DNA from 2 places in the Paenibacillus sp. FSL K6-1330 genome. Region 1 is predicted to be linked to the other one. Evidence: riboswitches for the same ligand, from Rfam matches in the RefSeq annotation. Region 1 holds a riboswitch; the other holds the start of a gene.
What was found. Region 1 has a riboswitch for cyclic di-AMP ahead of NYE54_RS20855 (C40 family peptidase). Riboswitches for the same ligand answer to the same signal wherever they lie in the genome.
Positions count from the first base shown of each region.

Region 1 (7,758 bases):
ATGTAAACGATATCCGCATCGAAGGGCGTTTTGCATTATAATAGGTAGAGGATGTTGCTTTCCAGGAGGGACAAGAACGTGCCAAAGATCGAAATCTCGCATAGCAAAAGCGATCACTTCCGCTTCATCAAAAATCCGCAGCTGCTCTTTGCCGGGCAGGTCGTGGACGAGGACTTCTTTTATGGACCGCCGCAAATTCATGATTTCTGCGAGATCATCTATGTTGTAGAAGGACGCGGAGAATTCACTATTGCAGGAAAAGTATACGAACTCCACAAAGGCGATGTCGCGATTTATAACCCCGGCATTCCTCACGAGGAGAGATCTATCACGGACGGGCCTTTTAAGGTGATCTACTGCGGCGTGGATTCGCTTCACATTGAAGGGGTTCCCCAGGGCATGCTGCTCCCGGCTTATGTGGAGCCGGTCATATCCTGTGAGAAATACGCCTATAAAGTGGAGAGCTATCTTTCCGAGATCCTCCGTGAATGCGATTCTCAGGTGCTGGGGTATGAAACACTGAGCACCAACCTGCTGATGTCATTGATTACCGTGATCTATCGCATTGTGGACGTGAAGCACCAATTCCAGTCCTTGAAGGGCAAGAACGAAATTGCGCTGCGGACCAAACACTTTATCGACACCAATTATACCCAGAGCATCAGTCTCAAGGACATTGCCGATACGATGTATGTCAGTCAGCATTATTTATCGCATCTGTTCAAAAAAGAAGTCGGCGATTCCCCCTTCAATTACTTGATATCCCGCCGGATTGAAGAGGCCAAGCGCCTGCTGGCAGATTCCGAAATGCCGATACATGAGGTTGCTTCTCAAGTAGGTTACGGCAACGACAAGTACTTCTCGATGTTATTCAAGAAAATTACCGGACAAACGCCGAGTTCGTTCCGGGAACAGAGCAAAATGGGTACGGAGTAAGGGATTGCAATTTTATCTTTCCAGCAAAGCAGGCAGCCGTTGTGGTACGGCTGCCTGCTTTTTTAAATATGAACGGCATCCGCCTTCTATGTCGTCAAAAGTATGGGGCATGCTTGATTTTGATGGGACCGACCGCTTCGATCTTGCTCTGGCATCCCAGACGATATCCTTCTTCGATCTCCTCAGGATCCAAGCGTTGTTCTTCGGCCAGATTGGGCTCGGACAAATACTCGATTCCCTCCGCCACCATGCAGCGGCAGCGCGCACAAGTTCCTCTTTTGCAAAAAGAGTTCCAGTCCACGTCATTCCGTTCGGCCAGATCAAGCACTGTCATGCCAAGAACAGGCGCCACACTGCGGCGAACCTCGCGACCTGTTAGTTCAATGATCCGATCCGGTACGGCTTCGATCATCTCTTCCGGGATGGACGAGTTGTTGGCTTCGCTATTCCTACCCTTTTTGTTTTTCCAGAATTTAAACACGCGCGTTATCCCCCTATGCATGTAATCATCAGGTTATGTATAAAATCCTTCATTTATTATACCGGAAAGTTTAAAAAATCAACATGCTTACTCTTATCTATTCTATGACATTGACATCATGGAATTGGAACTCTATGAAAATTTTGCTATACTAGCGTATGCTAGACCTAATTCCATATTCTATGAAATCATTCTATTATTTAATGGATCGGAGGAAATACCAAAGCATGCTGCATAAACAAATAGGAAAAACAGCTGTCGCTGCCGTTCTTGCCTTATCCTTGCTCGGCACCGCACCCCATGTTGGTCAGGTATATGCTGAGCCTGCCATATCGGTAAAGCTGGATGATGTTACGCTAACCTTCGATGCGGCTCCGCGGGTAGACAAAGGGGTCACCTACGTTCCATTCCGGACGGTCGGTGAAGCGCTGGGCATTCAAATCACTTGGAATAGCAAGACGCAAACCGTAAAGGCCATCGGCAGTGTGAAAGGCCAATCGACTGAAGTGTTACTTCAGGTGGGAAGCACGACAGCAACGGTCAATGGAAAACAAGTGAAGCTTGCGGCCCCGCCGGTTCAACGGGAAGGCCGTGTACTGATCCCGCTTAGCTCGTTCAGCAGCCAATTCGGTGTCGATGTGGGCTGGAATCAGGCAACTCGCACGGTCTCCCTTGTATCGCCGCAGCGCGAGATGCATTTGAGAGCCTTCTATGCATTGCAATCTTTCCAAGAACGGGATCTTGTTGCATCTATGAATTCAGTCGCCTTTGGATGGAGCCGCATCGATCGTGAGGGTCAGTTCACGCTTCAAGGCGACGAGTACCGCCTGCCCGCTGCGGCCGGTGACGTTACGCCGCAATCGATGGTAGCAGATGCTGCGGACCAGAAGATTAAACCATACCTCATGGTCTACGCCTTGGATGGAAACGGCGAATTAACCAAAGTACTGAGCGATAGCAGCCTGCGCCAAAAGTCCATTGAAGGCATCACAGCCGCGGTAACGGAGAACGGCTTCGGCGGCGTCGTACTTGATTTTGAAGGGCTCGGTTTTAAACTGGATGTCGTAAACCAGCAGAAGCTGCTCAATGATTATGTCAAGCAATTAAAGGCAGCATTGCCGCATGACATTGCTCTGTCCTTAGCGGTGCCGCCATTGAACAGCGCCTATAAAGGCTATGATTACAAAACGCTTGCTTCCATCGCCGATGATCTCATCGTTATGGCTTATCAGTACAATCCGGTCGGAACCAAATCTCAGGTTCCCGAACCAAACAGTCTGGTGGACCAAGCGATCCAGTTGGCACTCCAAGCAGGTGTCCCGAAGCAGAAGCTTTTGCTTGGCATCAGCTTAAGCAGCGAAACAGCCACTTCCGTGGACGATAAGCTCGGTTTGGCCAAACGCTATGATCTGAAAGGCGCTGCTTTCTGGCGTCTTGGCTTGTTCCGTCTCTATAATAACGGGATGGAAGCAGCTGTGAATGCCTCTGTTGTTAAGGAGTAACCGAACAACCCCTGTGGGATTGACAAACTTATAGTAAGAAAAACTTCTATCGACGCTACTTTCACAGATGACAGACCGCAGTTAGTAGACGTTTTTCTTGCGATATCAGGAAGTCACAAGCTTCGAAGTTTATACTTTCTGATATCTAAAAAAAAGAAAGCCTGACAAGGACAACCCTTTGTCAGGCTTTCTGGTTATGTATTGAACCCTAAACTGCAATGTAATCCAATTAGCTTGCGCTTCCTACCAGCCTCGCATAATTTTCTTGACTCAACACACGACGTGCCGTGACATAACGTGGCTCGTAATATGAATCGCTAAGCTTGCTGATTCTGACTCCCTTGCTGCTGGAAGCATGCGCAAATTGTCCGTCACCAATGTAAACGCCTGCATGAGAAATTCCGCTGCCGCTTGTATTGAAGAATACCAAATCTCCAACCCGCAGATCTTCGCGATCTACATGTTCACCGGCTTGAGCCTGGCTTTGGGAAGTGCGTGGAAGATCCATATCGAAATTTCTAAACATGTACAGAATAAATCCGGAGCAATCAAACCCGCTAGTGGTCGTTCCGCCCCATTTGTATGGCGTTCCTACCAATTGCTTCACTTGATACTGAAAATTCGGTTGTTGATCAGCAAATGCTGATACGGCACCAGAAGAAAAAATAATTGCAGACCCTAGCAAAGTGATGACAAACTTCTTCAAAATATGTTCTCTCCTTCGATGCCTACGGAGTTAGCTAAGGGTTCGGTTGAAGGTTCCCTATACTCTCTATACAAGAGTAATTCACCCAAGACGGTTCCCCCGTTTTCCAAACGAAATTCGGCAAAATTCATTAACGTTTTGTAACCTTCTCTTAATATAGTATACAAGCAAGGATGCTGTCAATCATATCCTAAAAATCTATCGTTTTATGTTTGGAGCTGTCGTAAAGATGGTTAATTTCGTCCGACTATTTTTTAACCATCTCACACAGTCATGACAATTATGTAACTCTGCTTTCCTTCTCGAACTGCTTGTTACTCTCTTATTCTGTTCTCTTAAGCTGTTAATCTTTTATCTTTTGAACTTGGGAGTTTTACCCACCCAGCGGAGGTTTGAGGATAGCCGATCCTTTGGGAGTCCGTTTCTACCCTACCTATTCATTCCGGAAACGGACGGACAACAGAGCGGATAGCATCAAACCGGAGCGCCCTATGAGTCAAATCACGATGGCTGAAGCTTTGGCAGTCCGGGCAGCAATCAACCGTCTCATGAATCAATTGATGTCGGAACGCTTAAACAACAGCAGCACAATCATTGAAAAAGGGGAAACGGCGGAATATCCTGCACGCAGTGTGGATGCCATTACGGAAGAAATCGAAGCCGCCGCCGCGGATTACAGAAAGCTGGATTTGCTGATGGCAATCTCCAATACAACGCAAACCATTAGCTGGAACGGCGCCGACATGACCATCATGGAAGCGATCGAGCTGGCCAAACAGATCCGCAGCGATATCGGACAACTTGCTCATCTCGGCTCCCGTAAGAAGCTGGAGCGGCAGAGCAGCCGTGGCAGCGGAGATGGTGCCGTAACGCTGTTCAACGTCGCTTTATATGATCCGGAAGCTTATCAGGCGCAAGCGCGGAAGAAGGAACGCGAAGTAACCAAGCTCTCTTCACTGATTGAACATGCCAATCATACGTCCATGATTACGTTTGACGCATCCAAGTACATGGAATAGCGGCAGCCGCCGGCTCCAAGCCTGCAGGTCACCCCACGTGCGGGTTTGGAGCCGGCGGTTTCCGCCGGCATCGCGGGAAAGTGTGAGCAACCGCTTATTGTTTGTCGGATACAAACAAACCTAACCAGGAAACCAAAAACTCGCCTCCAGTGAAAACGGATGACGGCTTACGGTTCACGCCTATCACTTGTCACATGTTACGGACTTATAACGAAAAAAATGATCGCTCCGTTTCCCGCTCTCTATGAATAATTGGAAAGCCGCCCCCTGAAGGGCGGCTTTTGTCTAATTCGCTTAAGCTCGGTTAAAATGAAACTAAGTCGCCGATCCGAACGCTTATCTAACCTCTATTCCATCCTTTATCCTATCCGTAACGTTCTCTTTACACCTATGCTACTGGAACAAGGCCGCAGCTCCAACCAGACCAACATCGTCCCGAAGTCCTGCAGGAACGATCTCGTACGTGCCTAAATAGGATGGCATGACCAGCTTATCTGTCATTTCCCGCAGCTGCGGGAATAAAAGATCGCCTGCTCTGCTTACTCCCCCTCCAATCACGATGCGATCGGGGTTAAAACTGTGAATGACGTTAACCAGACCAAGCGCCATGTAATAAATAGCACGATCGATGACCTCCACTGCGACGGGGTCATAAAGACGTTTAGCCTCGAATACATGTTTAGCGTTCACTCCCACCTCGGCTGCGGCCAGTTCAGAAATTACGCTGGGCTGGGTGAGCATCCGCTGGGATGCTGCCTGGCCGATGGCCGTTCCTGAAGCAAATACCTCCCAGCAGCCGTGGCTCCCGCAATTGCACTGCGGACCGCTGGGATCAATGATATGATGTCCCAGTTCCCCAGCAAATGAACTGCTGCCCAGGAACAGCTTCCCATCCAGCACGATCCCTGAGCCGATACCGGTGCTTAGCGTCACGTACACCATGTTCGTCGACCCTCTTCCGGCACCTCTTACATACTCTCCCCATGCGGCTGCATTCGCGTCATTCAGCACCTGTACTTCCGTATAAAGATCACGTTCCATCCAGGCTTTGAGGGGGACATTCGTCCATTCCGGCAGATTCGTACCATGAATGACAATCCCCTCCCTACTGTTAACTGTTCCGGGTGAAGCCATCCCTACGCCTCGAAGAGGGTGGCCGTCCGACACGCTGCGGATCATGTTCGTAATTCTCGCGACCACTTCTTCAGCCGTACGCGCACCCGCTGTCTCCATTTGCTCCCGGTTCAGCAGCTGTCCTTCGGAATCAAAGAGCGCTGCCGCGATCTTCGTACCCCCAAGGTCAACGCCAACCACAAATTCTTGCTGTTTATTCCATACGGTTTGCAATTTTTGTTCACCTGTTTCCGATAGGTTTGCTACTTCTATTGATGTATGCTCTCAGCCAGCGATCGCAGCTCGACCGGATCGATGGGCTTCAGCCCTGATCGACCGTACCGAACAGCTGAGCCGAAATGGACCTCGCTCACACCGGTCCGGTCGATAAAATCGTGTATGATTTCCCACTTCAGACCATTGCCGGCCAATATTTTAAGTTCACTGCCTGCCGTTTGTTCTACAAGCTCCCGAATTCTCGGGATGGCCTGCGGTGCAGGCTGCGGTCCTCCTGACGTTAGGACACGGGTAACCGACGGGTATTTCTGCAATGTACGCAGTCCTTCAAACTGATCCTTCAGTTCATCAAAAGCCCGGTGGAACGTGACTTGCATATCTCCTGTCCATTCCAGCATTTTGACCAAGGAGTCCTCGTCAATCTTCCCTTCCGGAGTCAGCATGCCAAGCACAACGCCAGCTGCACCTGCCTTGCGGATCGCCTTAACCTCCGCCATCATGGTAGCTATATCATGTTCGTTGTACACAAAGGATCTGCTATGTGGTCTGACCATGACATGAACAGGAATCTGAACGGCTTTCACAACCTCTTCAACAAGCCCGATTCCCGGCGTAAGCCCGCCTTCGGTTATCGCCGTGATCAATTCCAGACGGTCCGCGCCATTCTTCTCTGCTGTGATGGCATCATCCACGCATGTTGCGATTATTTCAAGCAGCATCGTCGTCACTCCTTACTGAAGTTGATTCTTTATGCATGGAGAAACTGCTTCTCCACATAATCGGCGAGCAATCTTGCACCATAGCCGGTAGCCCCCGCTGCGGAGTGGGGGAATTCCCTTTTATACTGGACCGTGCCCGCCATATCGATGTGCACCCATTTCATGGAATCCGCCACAAAATGACGGATAAACAGCGCAGCCGTTATAGCGCCTGCCAAAGTTGACGTACCCACATTTTTCAGATCGGCATAATCGCTTCTGAGATCCGATTCATACTCGTCCATCAGCGGCATAGGCCATAGGCGCTCTCCGTTACGCTCACCGATCTCAACCAAATCGGCCGTAATCTGTTGATCGCCCCAGATGCCCGCAATCTCCAAGCCCAGTGCGGCTCCGACATTACCGGTAAGGGTTGCGATATCAATCACCTTATCTGCGCCAAGTTTCGCTGCATGCAGCAGCGCATCCGCAATGATCAATCTCCCCTCCCCATCCGTATTCGCTACCTGAACGCTTAAACCATTCGGATAATGAACAACGGAAGAAGGAAGCATTGCATCCGGTCCCGATAAATTATCCGCAACGGCTATAAGCGCCGTTACGCGTACCGGAGCTTTTTGCGATACCAGAATATCCATTGCACCCACGACGGCTGCAGCGCCTCCCATATCCATACGTGCATCGCTGATGTCTCGGCCGATTTTGACGTTCATCCCGCCCATATCAAAGGTTACGCCTTTGCCAATGAGCACAATATGAGGACTTTCCTTCTCGGAATCCACCCCATTATAGGAAATCTCAATCATGGCAGGCTCGTATTTGCTGCCAGCACCCACAGCGATCAGACCGTTCATTTGCCGATCATGGAGCTCTTGTCCGCGATACGCATGAAGCTGAACGGGTGCCTTCTTGAAACGATCCTCGACAACCGCAACAAACGCCTCCGGATTTAGCGTTTCCGGTGATTCATTCACCAGGTCTCGGGTGAGCTGTGTCCCTACGATTCGGATTTCTGCCGTCTGGATGATGGCTTCCATCTCTACAC
Region 1 is NZ_CP150269.1:4,622,278-4,630,035, forward strand. Features, by position in the region: gene NYE54_RS20840 (AraC family transcriptional regulator) at 79-936, shown strand; gene NYE54_RS20845 (2Fe-2S iron-sulfur cluster-binding protein) at 1,031-1,417, opposite strand; gene NYE54_RS20850 (stalk domain-containing protein) at 1,645-2,919, shown strand; gene NYE54_RS20855 (C40 family peptidase) at 3,149-3,625, opposite strand; cyclic di-AMP (ydaO/yuaA leader) riboswitch at 3,629-3,758, opposite strand; gene NYE54_RS20860 (hypothetical protein) at 4,117-4,644, shown strand; gene NYE54_RS20865 (ROK family protein) at 5,038-5,991, opposite strand; gene NYE54_RS20870 (copper homeostasis protein CutC) at 6,027-6,713, opposite strand; gene NYE54_RS20875 (leucyl aminopeptidase family protein) at 6,743-7,758, opposite strand, start outside.

Region 2 (7,758 bases), 2.9 Mb from region 1:
AGAGGAAGGCTGGAATCTTCATCAATACCATGGCAACTCCGAATTCTATTCTAACTTCGGCATTTATAGCGTTCGCATCAGAGTACCCGAAAATTACATTGTTGCTGCGACTGGATTCCCTACCAAGCCTGCCCAAAAAATTAACGGGGAAAAAATTTATCAGTTCTATGCGGATGATGTACATGATTTTGCCTGGTCGGCATCGCCGAACTTTGTCACGGCAGAAGAAGCATTCTCCGCACCAGGCGTACCGGGCGTCCGCATCAAGCTGTATCTCGATCCAGCCCATAAAGACTTAAAGGAGCGTTACTTTGATGCTGCCAAGTCGGCACTCGCTTCGTTTGGAAAATGGTACGGAACCTATCCGTATTCCACGTTGTCCATCGTCGTTCCGCCAGAATCGGGCAACGGTGCAGGCGGCATGGAATACCCGACGCTGGTCACGGCCTTCGGGGCCAAAAACGATTCGCCGGGATATGAGCTGGAGCGGACCGTCATTCATGAAATTGCCCATCAATATTTTTACGGAATGATCGCAAGTAACGAATTTGAGGAAGCGTGGCTGGACGAAGCCTTCGCAACCTATGCAGAAGAACGAGTGATGGAAAAAGAATACGGGATTACCTCCAATACGGCGGCTCAGGGAGCATCCATCACTTCCCCTGCACCGCTGAAGATGGAATCCTGGAAATACAGCTCGCACGAAAACTACGCACTGAATGTTTACACGAGGGGCAAGCTGGTGCTGCAAGGCATCGAACGACAGGTCGGTCCGCGGATGATGGAGAAGATTCTTCATACGTACGCCCAGAAATACCGCTTCAAGCACCCGACCACGTCCGACTTCCAGAAAGTTGTAGAGCAAGTAAGCAAAACGTCCTGGCAGCCGTATTTTGACCAATATGTATATGGAAGCCAGATGGCGGACGTTGCCATCGACGTGATCAAAACCAAAAATAAAGGCACGGCGGAACATCCTCGGTATGAATCTACGGTCAAGATAACGAGCAGGGACGGGGATATAACCGATGTGCCAATCGTGTTCGCCTTTGAGGACGGCAAAACGGTGGAGCGAACCTGGAGCGGCAAGGACCGAAAAGTTACTTACACCCTGGAGTACAGCACTCCGCTCGCCTGGGCCATGGTTGATCCGAAATATTCCATCGTCCTAGAGAATAAACACATCAATAACTATATGAAGGCAGGAATGGATCCGAAGGTGGTTACACGCTGGAATCTCAGTATTACCAAGCTTGTGGAGACGCTGTTCGGCAGCCTGTCATGGTGAGGGGGGAGCACATGAAAAGTTACGCAGGCCAAGGGTGGATCAGTGTTAAAGACCAGCTATACGTCTCGATTCTGCTCTTCTTATACCGTTTGCTGTGGGGATACTGCCTGTACCGACTCGTAAAATCGGCAGTCGTTCCCCTTCTTATGCGATATCCGGATTCTGCCCCTAACGAGCTCAGCCGTCTTTTATTCTTCTACGAGGGCGAGATGAGCCTATCCCTGAGCAGCACGGTCCACACCTACGCATGGCTTCTGGCCGGTTTGCTCTTGATCAGGATAATCTTCACCCCGCTCATTCGGGCCGGCATCTTCTACAACCTTCACCAGGAAGCTAAGGGCGAGCGCGGTTTATTCTTCTTCATTGGCATGCGGAAACTGTGGAAACCCGTAACGCTATTCTATCTGATAGAGCTCATTCTCACCTTTGCGCCCGGTTACTGGATTCTGCCCAAAATCCTTCCGATTCTGCTGAATGGGATTCAAGAGCCTGTTCTGCTGCTTCATGCACTGCCCTATGCAGCTGGGTGGTTCTTGTACGCCTATCTGATCCGCCTGTTATTGCTCTATATGCAATTCGGGCGCACTGGGGGGTTCGGTATGATCAGCTCTATTCTGGCACTCTTCCGCCGCTTGGGCACGGCAGTGCTGTTGTCCATCACCATCGGCGGATCAGCCTGTATCATTCTGCTGCTCCTGAGCTCGGCTTCGCTCTTCTGGGCCGGGTTGATCGGCTTAATTATTCAGCAGGCCTCTTATTTCCTGAATGGATTATTCCAAATTTGGGTAATTTCCACCCAATATCATTTGTGGAGAGATTCCTCCTCACAGCATTCTTAATCGTTACAATTCGTTACCCTGATATGGTGAATCATGCTCGCGAATAAGCTGTAATCCGAAGTGACACGTTTTTATCTCGAGCTTGATTTTACAAAGAATAAGCATTCATTTATCCTCTATATTACAAATTTCTGAGCGCCAAATTACAAAAAAACCTGTTTCCCCAAGATGGGGACAGGTTTTTTTGTTTAAAAATGATCTTTCCTCGTTTGCCAAATTGTTAATACTCTGCTAAAATAACGAATATGTTAGTAACAACTTTGTCATCTTTACTGTAACTTTTTTGTTGGAACGATGTAAATTCGTTAACTATGTTGGAACGTCAGACGTCAATGAATGGGTTCATCAACATTTTAAGGAGCCGAATTCCCATAACGATATGGGAAGCGGGGGATCCGTTTTGGGTGAATTGATCTCGCAAGAGAGGGATCATAGGGGACCTTTCAACCGAACCCTTAAGCTAACCTCGCAGGCAATGGAAGGAGCTTTTTGTTTTGAAAAAGAAGTTAACGGCTGTTTCTCTCGGCCTCGCACTCGCACTCACATTAGGGACCGGAAGCGCTTTCGCCGATTCCAAATTAAATACAGCAATCAAACCAGCCATTGGTGTCTCTTATAAAACGGGTGGAACCACAACGAATGGTTTTGACTGCTCCGGATTCACCAGCTATGTTTACAAGAAGCTTGGCCTTAGCCTGCCGCGAACGTCTGCAGCTCAATACAAAGTAGGAACGGCAGTATCCAAGAGCAACCTGAAAGCTGGCGATCTCGTGTTCTTCAACACATCCGGTAGAGGTATCTCTCATGTGGGTATTTATGTTGGAAGCGGCAAATTTGCTCATTCCTCATCTTCGCGTGGTGTCATGATCAGTCCGCTAAGCCAGAGCTATTACGCCAACCGATATGTAGGCGCTAAGAGAATTATGAGTCAGAATACGTACAAATCTGTAGCTGTGAACTACAATTAATGTTGGAACTTTATTGATTTACTCTTATAAGAAGCCCTGGGTTTATGAGATTGTGCCGATCTCATCCAGCGGCTTTTTTCTTTTGTTGATTGTGTGTATACCTTTATAACGTTTAAGACAACGAAAAAGTTTCCACTTTTCAAAAAAAAATGAATGAAGATATTGAAATGACTTCGTTTGGTTATTCCATCCCCAATATCCTCTTATTCTTTATATACCCTTCTCTCTCTTCATTAAACACCGTTTTGGGAAAATATTGATTTTATCTGACGCTTCGACAGCTAATACGATTGAAAAATAGCAAAATTCATCAAGAAATAATTGCCAATCCCGCTTACTGTCTGATAGAATGGACGCAGTAACAACTTTGTCATTAATGTAAGTGCTTTAATACATAGATTGCTATGCCTCGCGGCAGCGAAAAGGAGCTTTCCATGCTGAAGAAAACATTATCAACAGCAGCCCTTAGTATCACACTGCTATTCACTTTGGGCGTTGGCAGCGTGTTTGCTGATAGTGCGCTGGATCAGGAAATCGATAAGGTGCTAGGTACACGATACAGCTACGGCGGTACGACCGCGAGCGGATTTGACTGCTCCGGCTTCACCATGTATGTATATGCCAAACTCGGTTTGAAGCTCCCGCATCAATCCGGCTCTCAATTCGACATGGGGACAAGCGTGTCCCGTAAGGATCTGCGCGCTGGCGATTTGGTGTTCTTCAACACATCGGGCCAGGGCATCTCCCACGTCGGCATTTATGTCGGCGATGACAAATTTGCCCATGCCTCGACCAACCGCGGCGTGGTTATCAACCGCCTTGCAGAGGAGTACTATGATCAGCGATACGTGGGTGCAAAGCGTATCATGAGCGATGATACGTATGAAGAGTCGGCTGGTGAATCATCCTAAGCTTTAGAGGCTAATCATCCCTATACATACTGCTTGCCCGTTAAAGGAGCCCTTACCTCTCTTTGACGGGCTTTTTGATGCGACTTGGATATTCGGAAAAGGGTTATCATTCATATATACGATAGGAGGACTTCACCAATGGATGCAACACCGATTTCATTTCACACCGTAGTCATGCGTGAAGAGCACGCAAAGGAAATATGCGCCTGGACCTATCCTCCTCCCTATAATATCTATGGCTTTCTTCCCTGGGAGCAGATGAAAGGACTTGAGGTCGAGTTTGGCGATCCCGACATTCGCCAGAGGCAGTACATCTCGATTCTGGATGAACGGGAGGCCCTGTGGGGATTTGCCCAGCTGTTTCCGATGCACGAGGTGACACGAATCGGACTTGGCATGCGGCCTGATTGGTGCGGGCGCGGAATGGGTAAACGGTTTATGGAGGCGATTGTTCGGGAAGCCAGGCGGAGGCGGCCTGTCGACGAAATCGACCTTGAGGTGTTGACCTGGAATGAGCGCGCGATCCGCACGTATCAAAAGGCAGGCTTTCATATCACCGATACGTATGAGCGACTTACACCAACGGGAAATGCCCTTTTCCACTGTATGGTGTATGAGCCGCCGGCTAATGAGGAATAGTAATCTTTGTCTATATGAAAAAGCACAATTTTGTGTACTTTTTATGAAGCCGCGCCGGATAGTTGCTTTTTTTGTCACAACTGGCTATGCTGTCTATGGATGTTGGTTTATAATGGAGACAAGTGCAAGAGTGCAGTATACATAGAAGGGACGATATGACGATGCAAAAATGGATCATGAGCGGATTGTTCTTCGTCGCATGTGCGTTGGCTATCGCGCTGATGTTTACGCTCCCAGGTAAGGAACAGGTGGCTCAGGAAGAGAAGCCGACCATGCCGGAAGTGACTCTCGATGCTGCCGCAGCGGAAGCCACAATGAAAGCAAGCTGTATTAGCTGTCACGGCGACCAACTTCAAGGCGGCGCTGGGCCGGCTTTGAATCAAGTAGGCGGACACATGGATGCGGACGCAATCTTCAACGTTGTAACCAAAGGTCGTAAGGGAATGCCTTCCTTTAAAGATCAACTTAAGCCCGAAGAAATCGCAAACATCGCGCTATACCTTGCTGAGAAAAAATAAATCAGCTTATACGCAAAACACGCTTGCACCTGGAGCTCTTCCCGGCGCAAGCGTGTTTTTACATATTCGGGACCTCTGAGGGGACTAACCGTCCCCCTCCTATTGTGCCGCCTTGCCATCCTTCGAACGACTCTTCTCATAGGCTTCGTTAAACTGCTGCGCTTCCTTAATATCCACAGCCGTAATGCCACCGTCGTCCCAAGAGGTGAGACGAAGTGTAACGACTTTATAATCTATGGTGATGTAGGGGTGATGTCCGAAAGCTTCTGAAATAGCTGCCACTTCATCAACAAAAGCAATTCCCTTCATGAAGGAGGAGAAGGTATACTTCCGTACAATCCATCTCCCTTGTTCAAATTCCCAACCCTCAAGCTTTTCCAGATGAGCCTCTACTTCTTGCTGCGTATAAAGCATCTTTTATCTTCCTCCCCGAAAAAAACCTATCTTAAAGCCGACTTACACGTAATATGGTCTTTCTGTCATCTATTCTATTCTGCCCTGTATCTGTTGATAACTGGAGTGATTACACAAGAGCCACAAAGGCCAACTCTTCTTCACCAATCAAAATATGTATTCGATGGTTCGTTTGATCATGCATGACCACGCCGCTGCCAACATTAATCACCGGCTCTGTGCCTAGCGCATAGAACAAATCCTCAGCCAGCGCTTCATGAACCTCATTTCTCTCGGCTTCACCCAGATTGTCCCAATCCTCAGCTTCCATTTCAAAGAAGACATAGCTGTCGGTAATTCGTCCGACCGCCTCGGTCAGTTCTGCCAGAATTTCGCCGTAATCTCTTCCGTGTTTAACGCCCATCTCCATCACTCCTTTCCTTGCCGTACTTAGCTTCGTTTCCCTTCCTTCCATTATACCGGAAATTACAACTAAAAAAAAAAGCCCGACCTGACGATAAATAGGATAACGCCCCACAAAAGGGGTCCGGTTCTCCATGAGAACCGTTCTGACGAATGGATTCGTTATTTTATTTCTCACGGATGAGGTGTGGTATGGAAATTTCAACAATTATAGGCTTAATAATCGGTATCGTCGCGGTACTGGTGGGCATGGTTCTGAAAGGTGCCTCCCTTCTCGCTTTGTATAATCCGGCAGCCTATCTAATCATTCTTGGCGGTACGGCAGCAACTTTATTCATCGGGTTTCCGCTAGTCGAGCTGAAAAAGATTCCGAAGCTGGTCAAGATGACCTTTGTGAAACAGAATCTGATGGACAAAACGGAAATGATCAAGCTGTTTATGGAATGGGCTTCGATCACACGCCGTGAAGGTCTGCTGGCTCTTGAAACCAAAGTCGATGAGATCGATGACACCTTCCTGCGTAACGGGATGCGCATGATCATCGATGGCAACGATCAGGAATTCGTACGTGATGTATTAATGGAAGATATTAATGCCACCGAAGAGCGCCATCGTTCCGGCTCATTGATCTTCTCCCAAGCCGGTATGTATGCACCTTCCCTCGGGGTACTTGGAGCCGTTATCGGTTTGATCGCTGCATTATCCCATATGGAAGATATGGGCGAACTCGCCCATGCCATCGGGGCTGCGTTTATTGCAACCCTGCTCGGTATTTTCACCGGTTATGTCCTCTGTCACCCGATTGCGAATAAACTCAAGCGTCTATCCAAACGTGAGGTTGAAATCCGCCTGATGATGGTAGAAGGCCTGCTGTCCATTCAGTCCGGTGTATCCACCATTGCAATCAATCAGAAGCTCTCCGTGTTCCTGACACCGTCCGAACGGGCTGAGCTCAGCGAGAGGGAGGCTGGTGCTAGTGAGCAAAAAGACTAGACACGAGCCGCATGAGGAGCATGCCGACGAATCCTGGCTTCTTCCTTACGCAGACCTACTGACCTTGCTTCTGGCCTTGTTCCTGGTGCTATACGCCATGAGTGCGACGGATGCACGCAAATTTCAAGAAATGAGCGAAGCCTTCAGTGTTGCTCTCACCGGCGGAACCGGTGTGCTGGATTACAGCAAAACGGAATCCAGCGATAATCCGCCCAATATTAAGGATCATAAAGCGACATCTCCTTCCGTTCCCGCAACAACACCTGACCAACGGCGTGCAGAGCTGATGCGTCAGGAACAACAGGATCTGGAAAAGCTGAAGAAGCAGCTCGATAATTATATTAAAAATAACGGTTTAACCTCGGAGCTCAGCACCAAGTTGAACCACTCCCAGCTTGTCATTACGATACGGGACAACGCCTTATTCCCTTCCGGCGAAGCCGTTGTGAAGCCGGAAGCCCGTAAACTGGCCAAGGCCATCTCGCAAATGCTTCACAAGTTCCCGGACTATGAAATCATTGTATCCGGCCATACGGATAATGTGCCAATCTCTAACAGCCGCTATCCGTCAAACTGGGATTTAAGCTCGGATCGAGCCTTGCAGTTCATGAAGATTCTGCTTGCCAACTCGGAGCTGGATCCTAAACGGTTCATGCCGATCGGTTATGGTGAATATCATCCGATTGCTGATAACAACACCCCAGCTGGGCGAGCGAAGAACCGCAGAGTCGAGGTATCCATTATACGTAAATACCAGGATAGCGCCACCTTTACAAGCGTGAATGA
Region 2 is NZ_CP150269.1:98,093-105,850, reverse strand. Features, by position in the region: gene NYE54_RS00505 (M1 family metallopeptidase) at 1-1,288, shown strand, start outside; gene NYE54_RS00500 (hypothetical protein) at 1,300-2,127, shown strand; cyclic di-AMP (ydaO/yuaA leader) riboswitch at 2,477-2,617, shown strand; gene NYE54_RS00495 (C40 family peptidase) at 2,622-3,095, shown strand; gene NYE54_RS00490 (C40 family peptidase) at 3,533-4,006, shown strand; gene NYE54_RS00485 (GNAT family N-acetyltransferase) at 4,145-4,645, shown strand; gene NYE54_RS00480 (cytochrome c) at 4,807-5,163, shown strand; gene NYE54_RS00475 (4a-hydroxytetrahydrobiopterin dehydratase) at 5,263-5,577, opposite strand; gene NYE54_RS00470 (hypothetical protein) at 5,687-5,980, opposite strand; gene motA (flagellar motor stator protein MotA) at 6,172-6,972, shown strand; gene motB (flagellar motor protein MotB) at 6,956-7,758, shown strand, end outside.
Region 2: another riboswitch for cyclic di-AMP. It lies ahead of NYE54_RS00495 (C40 family peptidase); the one in region 1 lies ahead of NYE54_RS20855 (C40 family peptidase).